Regions from separate parts of the Streptomyces sp. NPDC051907 genome, predicted to be linked through region 1. Evidence: riboswitches for the same ligand, from Rfam matches in the RefSeq annotation. Region 1 holds a riboswitch; each other region holds the start of a gene.
The links. Region 1 has a riboswitch for cobalamin ahead of AB0M39_RS26430 (ribonucleoside-diphosphate reductase subunit alpha). Riboswitches for the same ligand answer to the same signal wherever they lie in the genome.

Region 1 (5,717 bases):
TCGGGGAGGCAGGCCATGGCCACGGACGGGGGCGGCACCGAGACCGAGGGCGGGCCTGGGACCCGCACCGCGCGCGTGCCCAAGTACTACCGCCTCAAGAGGCACTTGCTCGACATGACGGAGACGCTCCCGCCCGGCACGCCCGTGCCGCCGGAGCGGACGCTCGCCGCCGAGTTCGACACCTCGCGCACGACCGTGCGCCAGGCGCTCCAGGAGCTGGTCGTCGAGGGCCGGCTGGAGCGCATCCAGGGCAAGGGCACCTTCGTGGCCAAGCCCAAGGTCTCCCAGGCGCTCCAGCTCACCTCGTACACCGAGGACATGCGGGCGCAGGGCCTGGAGCCCACCTCCCAGCTGCTCGACATCGGCTACGTCACCGCCGACGACACCCTCGCCGGGCTGCTGGACATCTCCCCGGGCGGGCGCGTGCTGCGCATCGAGCGGCTCAGGCTCGCCAGCGGCGAGCCGATGGCCATCGAGACGACGCATCTGTCGGCCAAGCGCTTCCCGGCGCTGCGGCGCAGCCTGGTGAAGTACGCCTCGCTCTACACGGCCCTGGCGGAGGTCTACGACGTCCACCTCGCCGAGGCCGAGGAGACGATCGAGACCTCGCTGGCGACTCCGCGCGAGGCCGGGCTGCTCGGCACGGACGTGGGCCTGCCGATGCTGATGCTCTCGCGCCACTCGGTGGACGCGCAGGGCGAGCCGGTGGAGTGGGTGCGCTCGGTCTACCGCGGCGACCGGTACAAGTTCGTGGCCAGGCTCAAGCGGCCGCAGAGCTGACGCGCACGGAGGCCGGGCGCCCGCGACCGTGCGGCGCCCCCTCCGGCGGCCCGCCGCCCCCCGCCGCCCCCGCCACGCCTCCGCCCGCCGCCTCCGCCTGGAAGCGGCGCACGCGGTGTAGCGCGGCTCGTCTTCCTGCTCTACGGTCCCCTCGTCATCGCATGGACGGGAGGGACGACCCGGTGCGCACGCGATCCCCGGGAACCACCGCCGCCGGGACGGCCGGCGCCGCGCTCGGCTCGTACGCCGGCGGACGCCGCTTCCGCTCGCGCTTCTCCCCCGCCGCATGCCCAAAAGGCCGCGGCAGGCCGTCGGCGCGGTACGGCGGTACGTACGGGAATTGCTGGACGAGTCGGCGTAGATACGTTTTGTCGTACAGCTGCGCACCTATGAGTCAGTGCGGCCGAAACCGTCCCGCGGGGAATTCGAGCGGATACGGACGGACCAACAGGAGTCGGACCCCGCTTCCGGGTTGCGGCGCCGCTGAACTGGGCTCTCATCGAAAGTCGTTGCCGTACCGATATGCGGACAGGGGGTGCGGGACGCCGAGCCCTCGCCTAGATTTCCTGCGCATTACAGGTGATCAGCAAGGGGACGGAGTCGCCGTATGACAGCAGTGCCCGAGGCGCCAGAAGTGCCGGATGAGCCTGAAGCGCCCGAAGTGAGACAACCCGTGGTCACTCCCGTGCGCGTGATCGTCGCCCTCTGCCTCGTCGCGCCCTTTGTGGCGATGCTCTGGGTGAGCTCTTATGCCAAGGTCGATCCGAAGTTCATCGGCATTCCCTTCTTCTACTGGTATCAGATGCTCTGGGTCGTCATTTCGACCGTTCTGACGATGGTCGCGTATCAGCTCTGGCAGCGTGACCAGCGCGCCCGAAAGGCAGGTGCGTCGAAGTGAAGGACGGCGTGAACGGCGTCGCACTCGCCGTCTTCATCTTCTTCTTCCTGGCCGTCACGGTCATGGGATTCCTCGCGTCGCGCTGGCGCAGAGCCGAGAACGAGAACAGCCTCGACGAATGGGGCCTGGGCGGACGGTCGTTCGGCACCTGGGTCACCTGGTTCCTGCTCGGCGGCGACCTCTACACGGCGTACACCTTCGTCGCCGTCCCGGCGGCGATCTACGCGGCGGGCGCGGCGGGCTTCTTCGCCGTCCCGTACACGATCCTCGTCTACCCGCTGATCTTCACCTTCCTGCCGCGCCTGTGGTCGGTGTCGCACAAACACGGATACGTCACCACATCCGACTTCGTGCGCGGACGGTTCGGCTCCAAGGGGCTCTCGCTGGCCGTGGCGGTCACCGGCATCCTGGCGACGATGCCGTACATCGCGCTCCAGCTGGTCGGCATCCAGGCCGTGCTCGACGTGATGGGCGTCGGCGGCGGCGAGACCACCCACTGGTTCGTCAAGGACCTGCCGCTCCTCATCGCCTTCGGCGTGCTGGCCGCGTACACCTACTCCTCCGGGCTGCGGGCGCCGGCGCTGATCGCGTTCGTGAAGGACACGCTGATCTACATCGTCATAGCGGTGGCGATCATCTACATCCCGATCAAGCTCGGCGGCTTCGACGAGATCTTCGCCAAGGCCGGCGAGGCGTACGCGCAGATCAACCCGGCGACGGACAAGCCGAAGGGCGCGCTGGTGCCCGGGGAGATGGGCCAGTGGGGCTATGCCACGCTGGCGCTGGGCTCCGCGCTGGCGCTGTTCATGTACCCGCACTCGATCACGGCGACGCTCTCCTCGCGCAGCCGTGACGTGATCCGCCGCAACACCACGATCCTGCCGCTGTACTCGCTGATGCTGGGACTGCTGGCGCTGCTGGGCTTCATGGCGATCGCGGCGGGCGTGAAGGTGAAGAACGGGCAGCTGGCGATCCCGCAGCTGTTCGAGAACATGTTCCCGGACTGGTTCGCGGGCGTCGCGTTCGCGGCGATCGGCATCGGCGCCCTGGTGCCGGCGGCGATCATGTCGATCGCGGCAGCGAATCTGTTCACCCGGAACATCTACAAGGACTTCATCAAGCCGGACGCGACGCCGGCGCAGGAGACGAAGGTCTCCAAGCTGGTGTCGCTGCTGGTGAAGGTGGGGGCCCTGGCCTTCGTTCTGACGATGGACAAGACGGTCGCGATCAACTTCCAGCTGCTGGGCGGAATCTGGATCCTGCAGACCCTGCCGGCGCTGGTGGGCGGCCTGTTCACCCGCTGGTTCCACCGCTGGGCGCTGCTCGGGGGCTGGGCCGTGGGCATGATCTACGGCACAGCGGCCGCGTACGGAGTGGCCTCCCCGACGCAGAAGCACTTCGGCGGCTCGTCGGCGGAGATTCCGGGCATCGGCGAGATCGGCTACATCGGTCTGACGGCCTTCGTGCTGAACGTGGTGGTGACGGTAGTGCTCACCTTCGTCCTGCGGGCGCTCAAGGCGCCCGACGGCGTGGACGAGACGAGCCCGTCGGACTACACCGCGGACGCGGGCGACCCGGGCGTCCAGGTCGAGCTGCCCAAGGCGACGGCCGGCGCCGGGCACTGAGGGAACGCTCCACAAGGGGCGGGGCGGGGGCGAGTCCCCCTCCCCGCCCTTCTCCATGGCCGGCGCCGATCCCGGAGCCCGCGGCAGCCGCAGGCGGCCCCCAAGGCGCCTCCCCACGGCCTCCAGACGGCCTTCCCAAGGCTTCCAGACGGCCTTCTCGCGGCCTCCAGACGGCCTCCTCGGCCGCCTCGCAAGCCGAACTCCCACGCCCCCTAGGCGAGGACGGCTAGGGCCAAAGCCCCGAGGCCGACACAACATGTGGGGGGTGCCTCATCAACCCGCCCCCACATGTATGCTCGTGCTCGCTGTCGCCGCAGGGGAATCCGGTGCGAATCCGGAACTGTCCCGCAACGGTGTGCTGTGGTGCGCTTTGTCGTATCCGCGCCAGTCCGAAGACCTGCCGACGGTGCATCCGGCTCGACCGATCCGGGTGCCGAGACGTCCGGGCCTCGCGGTTGGGCCGGTGGACGCCGTTCGGTGTGCTCCCCTGAGCCGGGTGCGCACACCCTCCAAACGGCCTCCCCTCCCCCGCGGCCCAGAGCCGAGCGAGGGAGAGCACCACGTGACCATCGCGCCAGCCGATCCGGCTTCAGGCATCGCCGAGCAGGCAGCCGACGGGCCTGGGACCGCGCTTCTGCGGACCCTGACCGACCTGACGGCCGACCTGCCCGACACCGACCCCGGCCGGGTCGCCGCCGCCGCGCTGCGCGGTCGCAACGCCCAGTCGGACGCGGCCGAGCTGCGGAGCCTGGCCACCGACGCGGCCGCGGGGCTGATCTCCGAGGACCCTGCCTACTCCCGGCTCGCCGCCCGCCTGCTGACCCGTCACATCGCCGACGAGGCCGCGGGACAGGGCGCGGTGGCCTTCTCCGCGTCCGTCGCCGTCGGCTACCGCGAGGGCCTGATCGCCGACCGCACCGCCGCGTTCGTCGAGCTGCACGCCGACCGCCTGGACGCCCTCCTCGACCCGCAGGCCGACGACCGCTTCGGCTACTTCGGGCTGCGCACCCTCTACAGCCGCTACCTCCTGCGCCACCCGCTGACCCGTCAGGTCATCGAGACCCCACAGCACTTCATGCTGCGCGTGGCCTGCGGGCTCGCCGAGGACGAGTCGGTGCGCGCGCTGGACGAGGTCGCCGCGCTGTACGGGCTGATGAGCCGGCTCGACTACCTCCCCTCCTCGCCCACGCTCTTCAACTCCGGCACCCGCCACCCCCAGATGTCGTCCTGCTACCTGCTGGACTCCCCGCTGGACGAGCTCGACTCCATCTACGACCGGTACCACCAGGTCGCGCGCCTGTCCAAGCACGCCGGCGGCATCGGACTCTCGTACTCGCGCATCCGCGCCCGCGGCTCCCTCATCCGCGGCACCAACGGCCACTCCAACGGCATCGTGCCGTTCCTGAAGACCCTCGACGCCTCGGTCGCCGCGGTGAACCAGGGCGGCCGGCGCAAGGGCGCCGCCGCGATCTACCTGGAGACCTGGCACGCGGACATCGAGGAGTTCCTCGAGCTGCGCGACAACACCGGCGAGGACGCCCGCCGTACGCACAACCTGAACCTCGCACACTGGATCCCCGACGAGTTCATGCGCCGCGTCGAGGCCGACGCCGACTGGTCGCTGTTCTCCCCGGCCGACGCGCCGCACCTCGTCGACCTGTGGGGCGACGAGTTCGACGCCGCGTACCGCAAGGCCGAGGCCGAGGGCCTGGCGCGCAAGACCATCCCGGCGCGCGACCTGTACGGCCGGATGATGCGCACCCTCGCGCAGACCGGCAACGGCTGGATGACCTTCAAAGACGCCTCCAACCGCACCGCCAACCAGACCGCCGAGCCCGGCAAGGTCGTCCACTCCTCGAACCTGTGCACCGAGATCCTCGAGGTCACCGACGACGGCGAGACCGCCGTGTGCAACCTCGGCTCGGTCAACCTCGGGTCGTTCGTGACCGAGGGCGGCGAGCTGGACTGGGAGCGTCTCGACGAGACCGTCCGCACGGCCGTCACGTTCCTCGACCGGGTCGTGGACATCAACTTCTACCCGACCGAGCAGGCCGGGCGCTCCAACTCCCGCTGGCGGCCGGTGGGCCTGGGCGCGATGGGCCTCCAGGACGTCTTCTTCAAGCTCCGGCTGCCCTTCGACTCGCCCGAGGCGAGGGCGCTCTCCACCAAGATCGCCGAGCGGATCATGCTCGCCTCGTACGAGGCGTCCTGCGACCTCGCCGAGCGCAACGGTCCGCTGCCGGCCTGGTCCGAGACGCGCGCGGCCCGGGGCGTCCTGCACCCAGACCACTATGGCGCCGCCGTCGAGCTGAACTGGCCGGCTCGCTGGGAGGCGCTGCGCGCCCGCGTCGCCGAGGTCGGCATGCGCAACTCGCTGCTTCTGGCCATCGCGCCGACCGCGACCATCGCCTCGA
Region 2 (5,717 bases), on a different contig from region 1:
ACGCGCCCCGCGGCCAGTGGGCGATGGCCGGGGGTGTCCGCGGAACGGCCGGATAGCAGCGGGAGGGAAGGGCCGCGCGGGCCGACCCAGGCAGCCGGGGTGCGCCGCCGGCGGCGGGCATCGCGCGGGCCGGGCGGATCAGACGTTCAGCCTCGCGAGTCGCCGGCGGCGGGCAGTCGCACGGACCGTGCGGTCAGGGGGCTGACCGTCGACGAAGGACGGTCGCACAGACCGGGCGGTTCAGCCGGGGCGGGCCATCGGCAACCGACGGCCGGGCTGGCCGGGGCAGCCATCGGCAGTGGACGGTCACGCGGACGGCCGCGCATGTCTGGCGGGCCACAGGCTCTCAGCCTGGCCGAGCCACCATCGGCGGCCCGCCCGCGGCGCGGACGCGGCAGCCGGGCGTTCGCACAGACCCAGCGGTCAGCCAAGACCGGCCATCGGCGGCCGACAGCTGCGGAGCAGCCATCAACTGTGGACGGTCACGCGGGCCAGCCGGGGCAAGGCAGTCCGGCGTACGCACAGACCGGCGGGTCATCGGCGGCCGCAGGCCAGCCGTCGCCGTCCACCGCCGCGCCCCCGCCCATCCCCCCGCGTCGGCTCGCCACCCGTTCGCGGCCGAGCAGCGGAGGCTACTTCGTCGGGCCGTAGCCCCGGAGCTTCGCTCCCGCCTCGGCGAGCTGGGGCTCGGTGAGCAGCGACGGTGTGTGGCCGGGCACCGACGACGCCGTCAGCCAGAGTTCGCAGATCGCCTCCAGCTGGGCCGTGCGGTCGTACGCCTGCTGGAGGCTGTCGCCGTACGTGATCGTGCCGTGGTTCTGCAGGAGGCAGCCGGTGCGGTCGCGCAGTGCGTCGCGCATGTTCGCGGCCAGTTCCTCCGTGCCGTACAGGGCGTACGGCGCGACCCGGACCGGGCCGCCCAGGATCGCGATCATGTAGTGGATCGGCGGGAGCTCGGCGACGAGGGTGGAGACGGCGGTGGCGTGCGCCGCGTGGGTGTGGACCACGGCGCGGGCGTCCGTGCCGCGGTAGACCTCCAGGTGCAGCGGCAGCTCGCTCGTGGGGCGGAACTCGCCGAGCACCTGGTCGCCGTCGAGATCGACGGCCACGACGTCCTCGGGGGCGAGCCGGTCGTAGGGGACTCCGCTGGGGGTGACGAGGACGAGGTCGCCGACCCGCACCGAGACATTGCCCGAGGTCCCCACCACGAGACCCTCGGCCGCGGTCCTGCGCGCCGTCGCCACGAGGTCCTGCCATGCCTGCTCGATCGCGTCCTGCCGCACCTGATCGGTCATATGAACGATCCTGCCAGGCGGCCGATGGCGGAGCGCGGCCACCGTCGAGGCCAAAAGGTGATCAAGGTCTCCTCGAACTGTCATGAAAGCCGCTTCTCGCCCTCGCTCAACTCCCCCGGAGCGGAGCCGTCGACGGGCCGGCGCCTCGTCCGCGCCGCGCCGTGACCCGTGCGACTGCTGAGCCGTCGCCGCCCGGACGCGCCCCGCGCCCTCACCCGGGCACACTCCCGCCCCTTCGGCCACTGGCAAGCGGAGCCATGAATCCTCACTCCAGGACACCACCAGGTCCGCCCTAGTTCACCTTCCGTTCACTCAGGTTACGTACGTTCACCGGGCCACTGACGTCAAACGATTGCCTGGGTAAATGGAACACATCTCCTTGCTGCTCGCGATTGTGATCGTGACAGCGCTCGTGTTCGATTTCACGAACGGTTTCCACGACACCGCCAACGCGATGGCGACGACCATCTCGACCGGCGCCCTGAAGCCCAAGACCGCGGTGGCCATGTCCGCCGTGCTCAACCTCGTCGGCGCGTTCCTGTCCGTTGAGGTCGCCAAGACGATCTCCAGCGGCATCGTCACAGAAGCAGGCATCACCCCAGAAGTGATCTTCGCGGCGCTCGTCGGCGCCATCCTCTGGAATCTCCTGACCTGGCTGATCGGTCTGCCGTCCAGCTCCTCGCACGCCCTCATGGGCGGTCTGATCGGCGCCACCATCGCGTCGGTCGGCGTCAGCGGGGTCAACGGCGGCACCGTCGTCACCAAGGTCCTCATCCCCGCGATCGCGGCTCCGCTGGTCGCCGGCCTCGCCGCGTACCTCGCCTCCCGGCTGACGTACAAGATCGGCAAGAACGCCGACCCGAAGGCCACCAAGAAGGGCTACCGCGCCGGACAGATCACCTCGGCCGGCCTGGTCTCCCTCGCGCACGGCACCAACGACGCTCAGAAGACGATGGGCATCATCACGCTGGCGCTCGTCGCCGGCGGCGTGCTCTCCCCCGGCTCCAACCCGCCCATGTGGGTCATCCTCGCGGCCGGCATCGCCATCGCGCTCGGCACCTACCTCGGCGGCTGGCGCATCATCCGCACCATGGGCAAGGGCCTCACCGACCTCCAGCCGCAGCAGGGCTTCGCCGCCCAGACCAGCGCGGCCAGCGTCATCCTCGCCTCCTCCAACCTCGGCTTCTCGCTGTCGACCACGCACTCGTGCTCCGGCGCGGTCATGGGCGCCGGCCTCGGCCGCAAGGGCGGCGTGGTCCGCTGGTCCACCGCCACCCGGATGTTCGTGGCCTGGGGTCTGACCCTGCCGGCCGCCGGTCTGGTCGCCGCGGGCTCGGAGTTCGTCACCAAGCAGGGCGACTGGGGCGTCGCGGCCGTCGCGGTCTTCCTCGTCGCCTCGTGCGCCGCGATCTGGCTGGTCTCCCGCCGCCAGGTCGTCGACCACAACAACGTCAACGACGTCGAGTCCGGCGACGCCGAGCCCGCGGGCGTCGTGACCACCGCCATCGCGGCCGTCACCCCGCCCCCGGCGGGCACGCCCGCCCAGGAATCGCCCGCCCCGGAATTCAAGACCACCATCCCCGCTCCGGCCACCGAGCCGGCCCCCGCGGCCTCGGTGTAAGGACAGATCACCAATGAAAATCGACTGGGCAGCTCTCGGCTCCGTCTTCGGCGTGAGCCTCTTCGCCACCGTCGCCCTCGTGGGTCTGTTCACCCTGGGCATCGTGGGCCTGACCAAGCAGGAGGCGGCCGCCGCACAGGGCGGCTCCGCGGTCCTGGCGCGCACCGGCGCGTACGCCTGCTTCGCGCTGTGCGCGGCGGCAGTGACGTTCGGCATCTATCTGATCGTCGTCTGACGCCTTCTGATCGTGGTCTGACGCCCCGCGATCGCCTTTCCGATCGTGGGGCTGACGCCCCGCGATCGCCCCTCGCACCACCGGCCGGGCCGGGCGCCCTTCGGGTGTCCGGCCCGGCTTTTCTGGCCGCCGGCGCCTGCCGGGACATACGGGCGCCGGTTTTCCGCGCCCGGCGCTCAACCGCCCGCGTGTGTGCCCCAACACACTCCCTCATCGCAGGTCAAAGGCAGGTTGACGGGTGTTCGCGCACCGTGGTGGACTGCCGAGGCCAGCTACGGCGGCAGAAGAGGAAGCCGGTGCGAATCCGGCGCGGTCCCGCCACTGTGACCGGGGAGTCCATCCCCGGGAGCCAGGAACTCTCGCCGCCCGACACGTCGAACCAGGGCGCGGACACCCTGAGTGAGGACAAATTTCTCCATGAAGGTCGTTCGCGGCGAGACGCCGGCCTGAACCCATGCGTGCCGACCGTGAATTCGTGTACGGCGCCGCCGCCGGGCTCGTCGGCGACCTGCTGCTCGGCGATCCCCGCCGGGGGCATCCGGTCGCCGCTTTCGGGCGGGCCGCCGGCGCCGTCGAGCGTGTCCTGTGGCGTGACCACCGCGGCTGGGGCGTGCTGCACACCGCCCTGTGCGCCGGGGGCGCCGCGGGCGGCGCCCTCCTCGTCTCCCGAGCTCTGCGCGGCCGCGGCGCCGCCTCCGTCGCGCTGACCGCCGCCGCCACCTGGGCCGTCGTCGGGGGCACGTCCCTCGGCCGCGAGGCGCGGGCCGTCGGCGGCGCGCTCGCCGCCGGGGACCTCCAGGCCGCGCGGGAGCGGCTCCCCCATCTGTGCGGGCGCGACCCGCAGGCCCTGGACGAGCAGCAGATCGCGCGCGCCGTCGTGGAGTCCGTCGCCGAGAACACCTCCGACGCCGTGGTCGGCGCGCTGGTGTGGGGCGCGCTCGCGGGCGTGCCCGGCCTGGTGGGGTTCCGGGCGGTCAACACCCTGGACGCGATGGTCGGGCACAAGTCGCCGCGCTACCGGCGGTTCGGCTGGGCCTCGGCGCGCCTCGACGACGTGGCCGGCTGGCCCGGCGCCCGGCTCACCGCGGGGCTCGCGGTCCTCGCGGGCGGGGACGCGCGCGGGGCCGTACGGGCGTGGCGGGCCGACGCCGACAAGCACCCGAGCCCCAACGCGGGCCCCGTGGAGGCCGCGTTCGCGGGGGCGCTGGGCGTGCGGCTGGGCGGCGCCCTCTCGTACGGCGGACGCGTCGAGAACCGGCCCGTCCTCAACGGCCGGGGCCGCCCGGTCGAGTTCGGCGACATCGAACGCGCGGTGCGCCTCTCGCGCCGCGTCGGCTGGCTGACGCTGGCGGCCTGCGCGGCGGGCCGCGTGGCGGCGCACGCGCTCGGGAAGACCCGAGGCGGCGCGGAAAGTCCATCGGCACGGGCGAAGGGGCGGGCATGAGCAGGCGCAGGGGCGGCGGCCTGCTGGTCGCCGGAACGACGTCCGACGCGGGCAAGAGCGTCGTCACGGCGGGCATCTGCCGTTGGCTGTCACGCCAGGGAGTGAAGGTCGCGCCCTTCAAGGGCCAGAACATGTCGCTCAACTCCTTCGTCACCCGCGAGGGCGCGGAGATCGGGCGGGCGCAGGCCATGCAGGCGCAGGCCGCGCGCGTGGAGCCGAGCGCGCTGATGAACCCCGTGCTGCTCAAGCCCGGCAGCGACCGCTCCAGCCAGGTCGTGCTGATGGGCAAGCCGGTCGGCGAGCTCAGCGCACGCGGCTACCACGGCGGCAGGCAGCAGGCGCTGCTGGGCACCGTCGTGGAGTGCCTGGAGGAGCTGCGGGGCACATATGAAGCCGTGATCTGCGAGGGGGCGGGCAGTCCGGCCGAGATCAATCTGCGGCGTACGGACATCGTGAACATGGGCATCGCACGGGCCGCGCGCTTCCCGGTCGTCGTGGTCGGGGACATCGACCGCGGCGGGGTCTTCGCGCAGTTCTTCGGCACGACGGCGCTGCTCGGCCCCGAGGACCAGGACCTGGTCGCCGGCTATCTGGTCAACAAGTTCCGGGGCGATGTGACGCTGCTGGAGCCGGGTCTCGACATGCTCCAGCAGCTCACCGGGCGGCCGACGCTCGGCGTGCTGCCCTATGCGCACGGACTCGGCATCGACGAGGAGGACGGGCTGCGCGTGTCCCTGCGGGGCGCGGTCCGCGAGTCGGTCGTCGCGCCGCCCGTCGGCGAGGACGTGCTGCGGGTCGCCGTGTGCGCGGTGCCCCTGATGTCCAACTTCACCGACGTGGACGCGCTGGCCGCGGAGCCGGGCGTGGTGGTGCGGTTCGTCGACCGCCCCGAGGAGCTGGCCGACGCGGACCTCGTCGTCCTGCCCGGCACGCGCGGGACCGTGAAGGCGCTGGCGTGGCTGCGCGAGCGCGGGCTCGCGGACGCGATCGTGCGGCGCGCCGCCGAGGGCCGGCCGGTGCTGGGCGTCTGCGGCGGCTACCAGGCGCTGGGCCGACACATCGTCGACGACGTCGAGTCGAAGGCAGGGGCCGTGGACGGTCTCGGCGTGCTGCCCGTACGCG
Region 3 (5,717 bases), on a different contig from region 1:
CGCCGTTGAGGCCGTTCATGGCGATGCGGAAGCCCTCGCCCTCGGCGCCGAGCCTGCGGTCGGCGGGGACTCGTACGCCGTCGAGGAGGACCTGGCGGGTGGGCTGGGCGTTCCAGCCCATCTTCTTCTCGTTCGGGCCGAAGGAGAGGCCGGGGTCGTCGCGTTCGACGACGAAGGCGGAGATGCCGCCGGGGCCGTCCTCGCCGGTGCGGGCCATCACGATGTAGACGTCGGAGGCGCCCGCGCCGGAGATGAACTGCTTCACGCCGGTGAGCACATAGGCGTCCCCGTCCCGTTCGGCGCGGGTCCGCAGTCCTGCGGCGTCCGAGCCTGCTCCGGGCTCGGTCAGGCAGTAGCTGCCCAGCGCCTCGGCGGTGCACAGGGCGGGCAGCCATCTGGCGCGCTGGGCGTCGTCGCCGTAGCGGTCGATCATCCAGGCGACCATGTTGTGGATGGACAGATAGCCTGCGATGGAGGGGCAGCCGCTGGCGAGGACCTCGAAGATCAGCACGCCGTCGGCGCGGGTGAGGCCGGAGCCGCCGTGCTCCTCGTGTACGTAGACGCCGCCGAGGCCGAAGTCCGCGGCGCGGCGCAGGACGTCGACGGGGAAGTGCTTGTCCTGGTCCCAGGACAGCGCGTTCGGGGCCAGGTGCTCCTCGGCGAAGTCGAGGGTGACCTCGGCGAGGGCGAGCTGGTCCTTGGTGAGGGTGGTCGTGGTCATCGCGCTCAGCCCATCGTCGGGATGGTGAAGCTCGCGCCTTCCTTGACCCCGGAGGGCCAGCGGGAGGTCACGGTCTTGGTGCGGGTGTAGAAGCGGATGGCGTCGGGGCCGTGCTGGTTGAGGTCGCCGAAGCCGGAGCGCTTCCAGCCGCCGAAGGTGTGGTAGGCGACGGGGACCGGGATGGGCACGTTGACGCCGACCATGCCGGTGTTCACCCGGCGGGTGAAGTCGCGGGCGGTGTCGCCGTCCCGGGTGAAGATCGCGACCCCGTTGCCGTACGGGTGCTCGCTCGGCAGGCGCAGGGCCTCCTCGTAGTCGGCGGCGCGGACGACCGAGAGCACGGGTCCGAAGATCTCCTCGCGGTAGATCCGCATGGCGGGCGACACCCGGTCGAAGAGCGAGGCGCCGGCGAAGAAGCCGTTCTCGTGGCCGGGGAGCGCGAAGCCGCGGCCGTCGACGACGAGTTCGGCGCCTTCGCCTACGCCGATGTCCACATAGCGGCGGACGCGGTCGAGGGCGTCACGGCTGACGAGCGGGCCGAAGTCCGCGTCCGGGTCGTCGGAGCGTCCGATACGGAGTGTGCCGACGCGTTCCTTGAGCTTGGCGACGAGCGCGTCGGCGGTCTCCTCTCCCACGGGCACGGCGACGGAGATCGCCATGCAGCGCTCGCCGGCCGAGCCGTACCCGGCGCCGACGAGCGCGTCCACGGCCTGGTCGAGGTCGGCGTCCGGCATGACGATCATGTGGTTCTTGGCGCCGCCGAAGCACTGCGCGCGCTTGCCGTGCGCGGCGGCGGTGGCGTAGATGTGCGCCGCGATCGGGGTGGATCCCACGAATCCGACGGCTTGGATCCGGGGGTCCTCCAGCAGGACGTCGACGGACTCCTTGGCGCCGTTGACGACGTTCAGCACGCCGGGGGGCAGCCCGGCCTCCAGGAACAGCTCGGCGAGCCGCAGCGGCACCGAGGGGGCGCGCTCGGACGGCTTGAGGACGAAGGCGTTCCCGCAGGCCAGCGCGGGCGCCATCTTCCACAGCGGGATCATCGCCGGGAAGTTGAACGGGGTGATCCCCGCGACCACGCCGAGCGGGCCGCGCAGCGAGTGCACATCGATGCCGGTGCCGGCGTTGTCGGTGAACTCCCCCTTGAGCAGGTGCGGAATGCCGGCGGCGAACTCGACGACCTCCAGCCCGCGTTGGAGGTCGCCGTGCGCGTCGGCGACCGTCTTGCCGTGCTCGGCGGAGAGCATTCGCGCCAGCTCGTCGCGCTCGCCCTCGACGAGCTGGAGGAACCGGAGCAGGACGCGGGCGCGGCGCTGCGGGTTCCACCCGGCCCACTCCGGCTGGGCGCCGGCGGCGTCGGCGATCGCGGCGCGGGTCTCGTCCCGGCCGGCCAGCGGCACGTGGGCCTGGACCGAGCCGGTGTTGGGGTCGTACACGTCGGAGAAGAGCCCCGAGGCGCCGGCGGTGTGCTTGCCGCCGATGAAATGTGTCAGTTCGCGGACCATGGAAGCCTGCTCTCGTCAGGGGAGATCCGGGGATGGCACGGCGGGCCGCACGACGGCACCGGTCGGGTGCGCCGTGGAGGGCGAGCCGTGGGACGCGAAGGCGGGAAGCCGTCGAAGAGCTACAGCCGGGACATGACGTGCGCGACGTTCATGACGTGGGCGTGCTTCGCCGGATCACCAGGGCCATGGGTACGGACCGGTGCCATGCGTGTCTGCTCCATCCTCGTGGACAACACGGAACACCCCACGGCCGGTATCCTGACTCCCGGATCAGCGCATGCTCTCCGGCCTTCCCGACAGAGGTGCTCTGTCAGTGGCCTTGTCTGGCGGAGAACGCACTCCCCGGTCACAGTGGCGGGACCGCGCCGGATTCACACCGGCTTCCCTGCACCGCGGGCTTGGTTCACGACGATATAGTTGGACGTCCTAGTAAGTCCACCCCCGCCACTCGACCGGGACGGGCATAGGGTCGGTGCATGCGCATCGTCTCGCTGCTCCCGGCCGCCACGGACATCGTCGCCGAGCTCGGGCTGGCGGGGCAGCTCGTGGGCCGGACCCACGAGTGCGACTGGCCGCCACAAGCCGTCGCGGGCGTGCCGGTCGTCACCTCCGCGGAGTTCTCGTCGGACACGCTGAGCAGCCGTGAGATCTCCGACGCGGTGGGCGGCGCCAGGCACTCGGGCTCGTCGCTCTACGCGCTCGACACCGAGGCGCTGGCCTCCCTCGCGCCCGACGTGGTCCTCACCCAGGACCTGTGCGATGTGTGCGCCGTGTCGTACGCGGGGGTCTCCCAGGCCGTACGCGTCCTTCATGGGCGGACACGGGTGCTCAGCCTGGAGCCGAGGACCCTGGACGACGTGCTCGACTGCCTGACGCGCGTGGGGCGGCTGCTGGACGTGGAGCGCGTCGCCCTGCGGCGCCGCGCGGAGCTGACGGCCCGGCTGGCTGCGGTTCGCGACCGCACGGCGGGACTCGCGCAGCCCCGGGTGGCGGCCATCGAGTGGCTGGATCCGCTCTGGCCCGCCGGCCACTGGGTCCCCGAGCAGATCTCCTGCGCCGGCGGACAGCCGCTGCTGGCCGCGCCGGGCGAGCACACCAAGCCGATGAAGTGGGAGGACGTCGTCGCGGCCCGGCCCGACGTCCTGCTCGTCCTGCCGTGCGGCTTCAGTCCGGAGCGGACGCTCCAGGAGCGGGAGCTGCTGACCCGTCTGCCGGGCTGGGAGGAGCTTCCGGCCGTACGAAGCGGAGAGGTCTGGGTGCTCGACGGGCCGGCCTACTTCAACCGTCCGGGGCCGCGCGTGGTCCGAGGCGTGGAGGTGCTGGCCCACGTCCTGCACTCCGAGCAACTGGGCACCGCGGTCGCACCCGGCGAGGCCCGGAGACTGGCCGACGCCTGACCGCGCTCGACATGCCTGTTGCGGTCCGCTCACGGCCGGCTGTGAAGGAATTCGTCAGGACCTCGGGGGAATCTGTGGCCAGGCGCCGCTGCCGCACCCTACGATGCCTCTGCTTCGGCCAAGTACCCGAGCACACAACCGAATTGCATGCACAGCTGGGGGAAGCCGGTGGGAATCCGGCGCTGACCTGCAACCGTGTGCGGCGCCGCGAAGCGCCGCGAGTCGGAGCACCCGGTGTGCGCGCGGCATCGCTTCCCACTGTCATGGTCCGCAGCGCGAAGCCCGGAGTCCCGGTGCGCCGGCCCCTGCCCGCCTCCCTCCCCGGGGAGCCGGCCGGAGCACGGCGCAGACGGGAGGGAGGGAGTCGTCGGCGGGACCTCTCCAGGAAGGCACTCATGCGCCAGCTCCTCGTTCGCTCCGTCGTCGCCACCGCGGCGGCCGGCCTCCTGTCCACCACCGCACCGGCGGTCGCCCACGCGAAGACCGCGCCCCGCTCCAACGCGCCGATCAAGGTGACCCTCAGCGTCCAAGGGCCCGACGGTCTGCTGTTCAAGGGCAGGATCAAGACGAAGGGCCACGACGTCACCACGGCCGCCGGCGGCACGCACAAGTGCGACGGCACGAACGGCGGGGCCAACCCCTCGAAGGCGCCGACGCCGACCGCGGCCCTCGACGACGCGGCCCGCAAGAGACACTTCACCTGGGACGGCGCCTGGTACGCCTCGTTCGACGACTTCTCGGTCGACACCATCAAGGACGTCAGCGGCGGCGGCGTCGCCTACTGGAACATATCCGTCAACGGCACTCCGACGCCCGTCGGCGGCTGCCAGTTCAAGCTGAAGGCCGGCGACCAGGTGGCGTTCACCTGGACGACGTTCTGACCCGTCGGGCCACGCGCACGGCCGTGGGTCCGCGAAGGAGCGCCTCCGCGGACCCACGGCCGCCGGCCGGTCAGCTGCCGTACGTCAGGGCGATCGTGTCGCCCACGTTGATCACCCTGGCGCGGTCGGCCGCGGTGGGAACGGAGCCGTCGACGCTGGCCTTCCACGTCGAACCGCCGCTGTTCGCCGTGCCGTTGACGGCCGTGACGACGCCCGTGCCGGAGGACGGAGTCACGCTCGTGACGCACCCGGACGGGGTCGCGGCGCCGGTCGCCGCCGTCAGGACGTCGCCCAGGGTGGTCGTGGCGCCCGTCGGCGTGAAGGACACCGAGCAGACCTTGAGGGCACCGGATCCGTCGTCGACGGTCAGCGCCAGCTTGGCGGCGGTCCCCGCGGTGAAGCCGCTCTGGGCGACCCACTTCGTCTCGCCCGCGGCGAGAGGAGTCGGCGGGGCGGCGGTGAAGCCGCCGCCCGCCACCGCGCGCAGGCCGTCGATGGACGCGTAGGCGTTGGGCACGGTGTCGCTCGGCAGGTACTTGAACCCGCCGCCCGGCTTGAACTGCTGGGCGATGAGGAAGTCGAGCGGCGTCTTGCCGGCGGCGGTGAGGAAGTCGCCCGTCTGGGGGTTGATCCCACACGCGTTCAGCCCGGAGACAGCCCATCCGTTGGAGTTGGTGTTCGGCCCGAACATGGCGTTGAAGGCGCCCGACCCGACGACCAGCTTGCTCTTGAGGAGGCCTTGGCCTGGACGATGTCGGGGTCGCTCGCGGGCACCCCGGACACGCACAGGGCGGCCATGGAGGCGCCGGTCATGTCGATGTCGCTCGCCGCGGCGAGCTGGGACGGGTTGCCCTCGGCCTTGCCGAAGTTCCAGCCGCCGTCGTTGTGCTGGTTGGCGCGGATGCGTGTGACCACCTTGGCGAGCAGAGCCTGGGGCACCCGCTGGGCGCCCGCCTGCGTCTTCGCCCCGCCGAGCGCGAGGGCCGCGAAGACGGTGCCGTTGTAGTTCGCCGAGGATCCGAAGTAGCCCGCCTCGGCGCTCTGCCAGTAGCCGTAGACGTCGGCGATCAGGTTGCGGCCGGCCGAGATCCTGGCCGGGTCGAGGCCGGCCGCGTAGGCGTTGAGCGTGGCGCGCTCGTAGTCCGTGACGACAGGCGAGCCGGACGGCCAGCCCGGCGCCGACAGGTGCGATCTATAGATCTTCCGGGCGTTC
Region 4 (5,717 bases), on a different contig from region 1:
GTCGGCGCGGCGGACGCCCTGCTGTGCGGCCTGGCCGACCACTGCGTGCCCGCGGACGCCCTGCCCGCCCTGCTCGCCGACCTCGCCGACCACCCCGTGCACGACGTGCTCGCCCGCCACGTCGGGCAGGCCCCGCCCGGCGAGCTCGAGACCCAACGCGAGTGGATCGACCACTGCTACGCGGCGGACACCGTCGAGGAGATCGTCCAGCGACTGTCCTCGCACGGCGACGCGGCAGCGAAGGAGACCGCGCAGACGCTGCTGACGAAGTCCCCGACCGCGCTCAAGACGACGCTGGCCTCCCTGCGCCGCGCCCGTGGACTCGGCCCGCTGGAGAGAGTCCTGGAGCAGGAGTACCGCGTGTCCTGCGCCGCGCTGGCCCACCCCGACCTGGTGGAGGGCATCCGCGCACAGGTCGTCGACAAGGACCGGAACCCGCGCTGGAGCCCCGCCGCCCTCGCCGAGGTGACGGACGCCGACGTGGACCGCTTCTTCGCATCCCTCGGCGAGCGCGAACTCCGCCTCGCCGCCACCGACTCCCCCCAGGAGGTGCCCTGGTGAGCAGCGTCATCGCCTTCGTCGGCCTCGGCCACATGGGCGGCCCGATGGCCGCCAACCTCGTCAAGGCCGGACACCGCGTCATCGGCTACGACCTCGTGGACGACTCGCTGGCGGCCGCGGCCGCCGCGGGGGTGGAGCGGGCCGCCTCCGCCGCCGGCGCCGCGAAGGACGCCGACGTGGTGATCACCATGCTGCCCGCCGGACGCCATGTCCTCGCTCTCTACCAGGACCAGGGGCTGCTGGCCGCCGCCCGGCCGGGAACCCTCTTCGTCGACTGCTCCACGATCGACGTCGCGGACGCACGGGCCGCTCACGAGGCTGCCGTCGCCGCCGGGCATCGGGCGCTCGACGCACCGGTGTCCGGGGGAGTGATGGGCGCCGAGGCCGCCACCCTCACCTTCATGGCAGGAGGCGGCGAGGCCGAGTTCGCCGAGGCGGAGCCGTTGCTCTCGGCCATGGGCAAGAAGGCCGTGCACTGCGGGTCCGCCGGCGCCGGCCAGGCGGCCAAGATCTGCAACAACATGATCCTCGGCATCTCCATGATCGCGGTCAGCGAGGCGTTCGTCCTGGGGGAGAGCCTCGGCCTCTCCCATCAGGCGCTGTTCGACGTGGCGTCCACCGCCTCCGGCCAGTGCTGGGCGCTCACCGTCAACTGCCCTGTCCCCGGACCGGTTCCGGGCAGCCCCGCGGGCCGCGACTACCGGCCCGGATTCGCCGCGCCCCTGATGGCGAAGGACCTCGGCCTCGCGGCGAACGCGATCCGCGAGGGCGGCGTGGACGCCGCCCTCGGCCTGAGCGCCGCCGCCCTGTACGAGGCGTTCGCCGAAGGGCCGGGAGCGGAGCAGGACTTCTCCGGGATCGTACGGGCCATCAGAGAGCGGTCCGTCCGCCCCGCCGACCAGACAGGAACACCCGCATGACCGACCCGACGACCGAGCCGTACGAGACGATCCTCGTCGACCGCAAGGGCCGCACCGCGCTGATCACCCTCAACCGGCCGAAGGCGCTCAACGCCCTCAACCTCCAGGTCATGAACGAGGTCGTCGCCGCGACCGAGGCACTCGACCGCGACCCGGAGATCGGCTGCATCGTCCTGACCGGCTCGGACAGGGCGTTCGCCGCCGGGGCGGACATCAAGGAGATGCAGCCGCAGGGCTACATGGACATGTATCTGAGCGACTGGTTCACCGCCTGGGACCGGATCGCTCAGCTGCGCACCCCCACCGTCGCGGCCGTCTCGGGCTATGCGCTGGGCGGGGGCTGCGAACTGGCCATGATGTGCGACATCCTGCTGGCCGCCGACACCGCGGTCTTCGGCCAGCCGGAGATCAAACTCGGCGTCATCCCCGGCATCGGCGGCTCCCAGCGGCTGACCCGCGCGGTCGGCAAGGCCAAGGCCATGGAGCTGTGTCTGACGGGCCGCACCATGGACGCCGAGGAGGCCGAACGCGCCGGGCTCGTCTCCCGGATCGTGCCGGCCGCCGACCTGCTCGGCGAGGCGCTCGCCGTCGCCGAGACCGTGGCGGGCATGTCCGCCCCGGTCGCGATGATGGCGAAGGAGGCGGTGAACCGCTCCTTCGAGACCACCCTCACCGAGGGCGTGCGCTTCGAACGCCGGCTGTTCCACGCCGTGTTCGCGACGGCCGACCAGAAGGAGGGCATGGCCGCGTTCACGGAGAAGCGGTCCGCGAAGTTCACCCATCGCTGACCGACGCGTCGCCGCCGCCCCGCCGTCGTGATGAGCGCCGGCGGGGCGGCGGCGCTTCCGGCCGCGACGGTGACCGTCCGGCCGCCCGCCGGGCACGACGAGAGCCGCGCTGTGTTCGTCCCGTCTCCATGGCGGGCCCGCCCGGCGTGACCATAGACCGGCCTGCTGGTACAGAGCGCGCATGAGCCCGCAGAGGCGCACGACGCGCGCCCACGCTGCGCACGCGCTGCCGTGCACCCTCGGCCGGTGCGGCGGCGGGCTTATGGCGTGGAGCGTCTTCTGCCATGATGTCCCGCGAAAAGGCGACGGCGGATCGAGGAAGCCGGTGTGAATCCGGCGCGGTCCCGCCACTGTGATCGGCGAGCGGATCCCGAACAGACCACTGCCCGGGTACGGGTGGGAAGGCCGGGACGAGCTTCGACCCGAGAGCCAGGAGACTCACGCGGTCGCCTCCTCGAAGTGACTGGGGCGGATTTCCCCGGAGAGGAGGGCCTGTCGCGTGCCCAGAAGGCCGTCGCCTGGCGGTTGCGTACCGTGCCGGGTCCTCGTGTGCGACCGGCCGGCGCCATCGACGTACAGCACTCGGCCGACGTCCTCCGCGGGCGGCCGGCCTGCCTGGTTCGACCCCCTCGACGCCCCCGGCGCCGCCCCATGACCTCGCCGCCTGGGCACGGGCCGGAGAACCGGGCGCCGCCACGCGATCGGACGTCCCCGTAGCCCCCGACGTTCGACGACCCTCTCGGAATGAGGTGATCCAAGGCCGTCCCCTATTCGGCGACTGACTGATTGGCGACGCCATTCGTCGAGCCTTCGATTCCAAGGCGGGGAGATTTCCTCGTCATGCCCGGCGAGTGAATTCCGTTCACCCGAAATCCGGATCCGATCCGCACGACCCGAAATCGGTGCACCACGACCAGACATGTGGGAGTCGATGTGAATGCCCTGCGGCAGGCCCCCGTCCGATCCGTCGCCGAGGCCCTGGAGGAGGTCGGGGCCTTCGGCGCGTTCTTCACGATCGAGCTGGGAGGCTCCGACGAAGGCTGGCACCCGGTCGAGGACGCGTACGCGCACGGATGCGCGGATCTGGTCGCGGCGACGGCCGACCGCTATGGCACCCGCGAACTGCGCATCGGCGCCTCCATGGTGTACCTCGGACACGCCGCGCGCCTGTGGTCACCGGTCCTGGCCTGCACTGTCGTCAGCGGGATCGTCCCGGATCTGCACGGGCTGCACCGCGCCGACGACGGTCCGGACCTGAGGCTGCCGACGTCTCCCACCGGCTGGCTGGTGGACGGCGTTCCGCGCCTCACGGACGTGCTGTACGAGGTCGTCGTGGGCCGGCATCTGGACGCGCTGGCCGCCGGGCTGAAGGTCAAGGTGGCGCCCCGGCTGCTGGCCGGGAACGCGGCGTCGGCCCTGGCCGAGGCCGCGCGCGCCGTCCTGGCGGCCAGACCGGATCTTCGCGGGCCTCTCGCCGATCTCGTCGACGGCTTGCTGAATACCGGCCGGCTGGCCGGCTCGGGAAATATCATCGCACCCGATCTGAGCTTCCGTCGCAGGAGTTGCTGCCTTTACTACCGGGTGCCAGCGGGAGAGAAGTGCGAGGACTGTTCGCTCGCCGGATGAACTCTCGAGTTCCTCCCGGGCGGGTATTGAGAAATCCGGCGCATTCCCTCTACCGTGTTGATGCAAGTCACTCGCAACTGCACAGGATGTGCACGTGAGTTGGCAGGTCCTGTGCCGATCTGAGGAGGACGCACATGGCGCACCACGGCTGGGCCGAGCCCGAGGAGCCCCAGAAGGGGCTGAAGTCCCACACCCCGGCGGTCGACGCACCGTTCGAGTGGCGTGAGGACGTCGAGGACGAGCAGACCGAAGACTGACGAGAGCGGCGGGGGGGGGTGACATCACGTCACCCCCCGCCGTGCGCCGTACCGCCGGAACCGGAGAGGAGCACGAAGCGCGTGGTGCCAGGCCTGATCGACCGGGTCACCCTCGACCGACCCCGGGTGGAGACCGTGCCGAGCTGCATCTCGTACAGCGCCCGTCTGTCGGCCCGGCCCGAGTTCGCCCCGTGGGTGGTCGACGCCGTCACGGGCGGCGCCGCGCTCGGCGACCACGACCAGGCGCGCAACGCGGCCATGGGCGAAGCCGTCGAACGCTACTGCGGCAACGCCGTCCCCGGCGCACTGCCCATCGCCTCGTACCGACAGCTGACCCGCACCGGCAGGCCCGCCGTCGACCCCCGCGAGTTCGCTCTGTACTCGCCGTCCCAGTACGCCCACCGAGGCTTCCCCTTCGTGGCGATGACGCCCGACCTGGAGATCGCCTGGGCGCCGGGCGCCGACCTCGCCGGCGGGGGAGAGGTCCTCGTCCCCGCGTCGCTGGCGTACGTCAACTACTTCCGCGGCGCCCACGGCGACGAGCCGCCCACCAACTACCCGATCCTGGCGGGCACCGCCGCCGGCACAAGCCCCGAGCAGGCGCGACGCGCCGCTCTGGAGGAGGTGTTCGAGCGCGACGCCGTCACCCTGTGGTGGCTGAGCGGTGCTCCGGCGACCGCCCTCGCCCCGCAGCCGGGCGGCCCCGTCGACGCGGCTGTCGGCGAGGCCCGGACCGCGGGACTCCAGGTGACCTTCCTGCGCATCCCCTCGACGTTCGACGTCACGGTCGTCGCCGCGTTCGTCGAGGACCCGGCGCGCCGGCTGGTCGCCTTCGGCAGCGCCTGCCGGTCCACCGCCGAAGCGGCGGCGGCCAAGGCGCTCACCGAGGCGGTCGGCATGCACGAGACCGGTCTCGAACTGCTCGACCACGACGGCGACTTCTGGACCGCCGTCCGAGCCGGCCGCATCGGCCACCGGCCCTACCGGCCGTACCGGAGCGACCGCGCCTATCGGGAGGACTTCCGGCCGGACCTGCGCGACGTCAACGACGTCCGCCTGCATCTGCAGCTCCACCTCGACCCGCGCGCGCAGGACGCCCGGCTCGACCGGCTGCGCACGCCCGACAGCGCACTGCCCCCGAACCCGACCACCGGTTCCGGCGCCGGGCTGGACGGCGGGCTGAACGGTGGACTTCACGGGGGGCTTCGGCAGATCACGGCCCAGGGCCTGCGGGCCGTCGCCGTCGATCTGACGACACCGAGCGTGCGGGACGCCGGCCTGCACGTCGCCCGCGTCCTGGTCCCCGGTCTCAGCTGCAACGCCCCGGCCGCCTTCCCCTTCCTCGGCGGCCGCCGGCTCTACGAGGAGCCGGTCGCCCGCGGCTGGGTTCCCGGGCCGCTCCGAGAGGACGCCCTGGTGCTCGACCCCCTGCCCTTCTCCTGACGGGCCTCCTGGCGGGTCTCCTGACGGGCGCGGATCCGACCCGTCGGCGCCACCCGTCGACCACCCACCGACGACCCCCATCACTACGCGAGGAAGGAGCCCCTGCATGCGACTCGGGCTGG

Region 2: another riboswitch for cobalamin. It lies ahead of AB0M39_RS16080 (cobalamin biosynthesis protein); the one in region 1 lies ahead of AB0M39_RS26430 (ribonucleoside-diphosphate reductase subunit alpha).
Region 3: another riboswitch for cobalamin. It lies ahead of AB0M39_RS07295 (DUF4430 domain-containing protein); the one in region 1 lies ahead of AB0M39_RS26430 (ribonucleoside-diphosphate reductase subunit alpha).
Region 4: another riboswitch for cobalamin. It lies ahead of AB0M39_RS07330 ((2Fe-2S)-binding protein); the one in region 1 lies ahead of AB0M39_RS26430 (ribonucleoside-diphosphate reductase subunit alpha).

Annotation. Positions count from the first base shown of each region.
Region 1 is NZ_JBFAYB010000057.1:45,943-51,659, forward strand. Features, by position in the region: gene AB0M39_RS26415 (GntR family transcriptional regulator) at 16-780, shown strand; gene AB0M39_RS26420 (DUF3311 domain-containing protein) at 1,388-1,678, shown strand; gene mctP (monocarboxylate uptake permease MctP) at 1,675-3,303, shown strand; cobalamin riboswitch at 3,579-3,723, shown strand; gene AB0M39_RS26430 (ribonucleoside-diphosphate reductase subunit alpha) at 3,866-5,717, shown strand, end outside.
Region 2 is NZ_JBFAYB010000025.1:15,539-21,255, reverse strand. Features, by position in the region: gene AB0M39_RS16095 (class II aldolase/adducin family protein) at 633-1,295, opposite strand; gene AB0M39_RS16090 (inorganic phosphate transporter) at 1,660-2,916, shown strand; gene AB0M39_RS16085 (hypothetical protein) at 2,930-3,151, shown strand; cobalamin riboswitch at 3,398-3,530, shown strand; gene AB0M39_RS16080 (cobalamin biosynthesis protein) at 3,606-4,595, shown strand; gene AB0M39_RS16075 (cobyric acid synthase) at 4,592-5,717, shown strand, end outside.
Region 3 is NZ_JBFAYB010000007.1:137,246-142,962, reverse strand. Features, by position in the region: gene AB0M39_RS07310 (acyl-CoA dehydrogenase family protein) at 1-721, opposite strand, end outside; gene AB0M39_RS07305 (CoA-acylating methylmalonate-semialdehyde dehydrogenase) at 727-2,226, opposite strand; cobalamin riboswitch at 2,457-2,636, opposite strand; gene AB0M39_RS07300 (cobalamin-binding protein) at 2,703-3,623, shown strand; cobalamin riboswitch at 3,740-3,877, shown strand; gene AB0M39_RS07295 (DUF4430 domain-containing protein) at 4,019-4,504, shown strand; partial or broken gene AB0M39_RS07290 (hypothetical protein) at 4,575-5,717, opposite strand, start outside.
Region 4 is NZ_JBFAYB010000007.1:143,903-149,619, forward strand. Features, by position in the region: gene AB0M39_RS07315 (enoyl-CoA hydratase/isomerase family protein) at 1-561, shown strand, start outside; gene mmsB (3-hydroxyisobutyrate dehydrogenase) at 558-1,481, shown strand; gene AB0M39_RS07325 (enoyl-CoA hydratase) at 1,478-2,269, shown strand; cobalamin riboswitch at 2,537-2,730, shown strand; gene AB0M39_RS07330 ((2Fe-2S)-binding protein) at 3,212-3,895, shown strand; gene AB0M39_RS07335 (hypothetical protein) at 4,030-4,152, shown strand; gene AB0M39_RS07340 (YcaO-like family protein) at 4,234-5,595, shown strand; gene AB0M39_RS07345 (LLM class F420-dependent oxidoreductase) at 5,702-5,717, shown strand, end outside.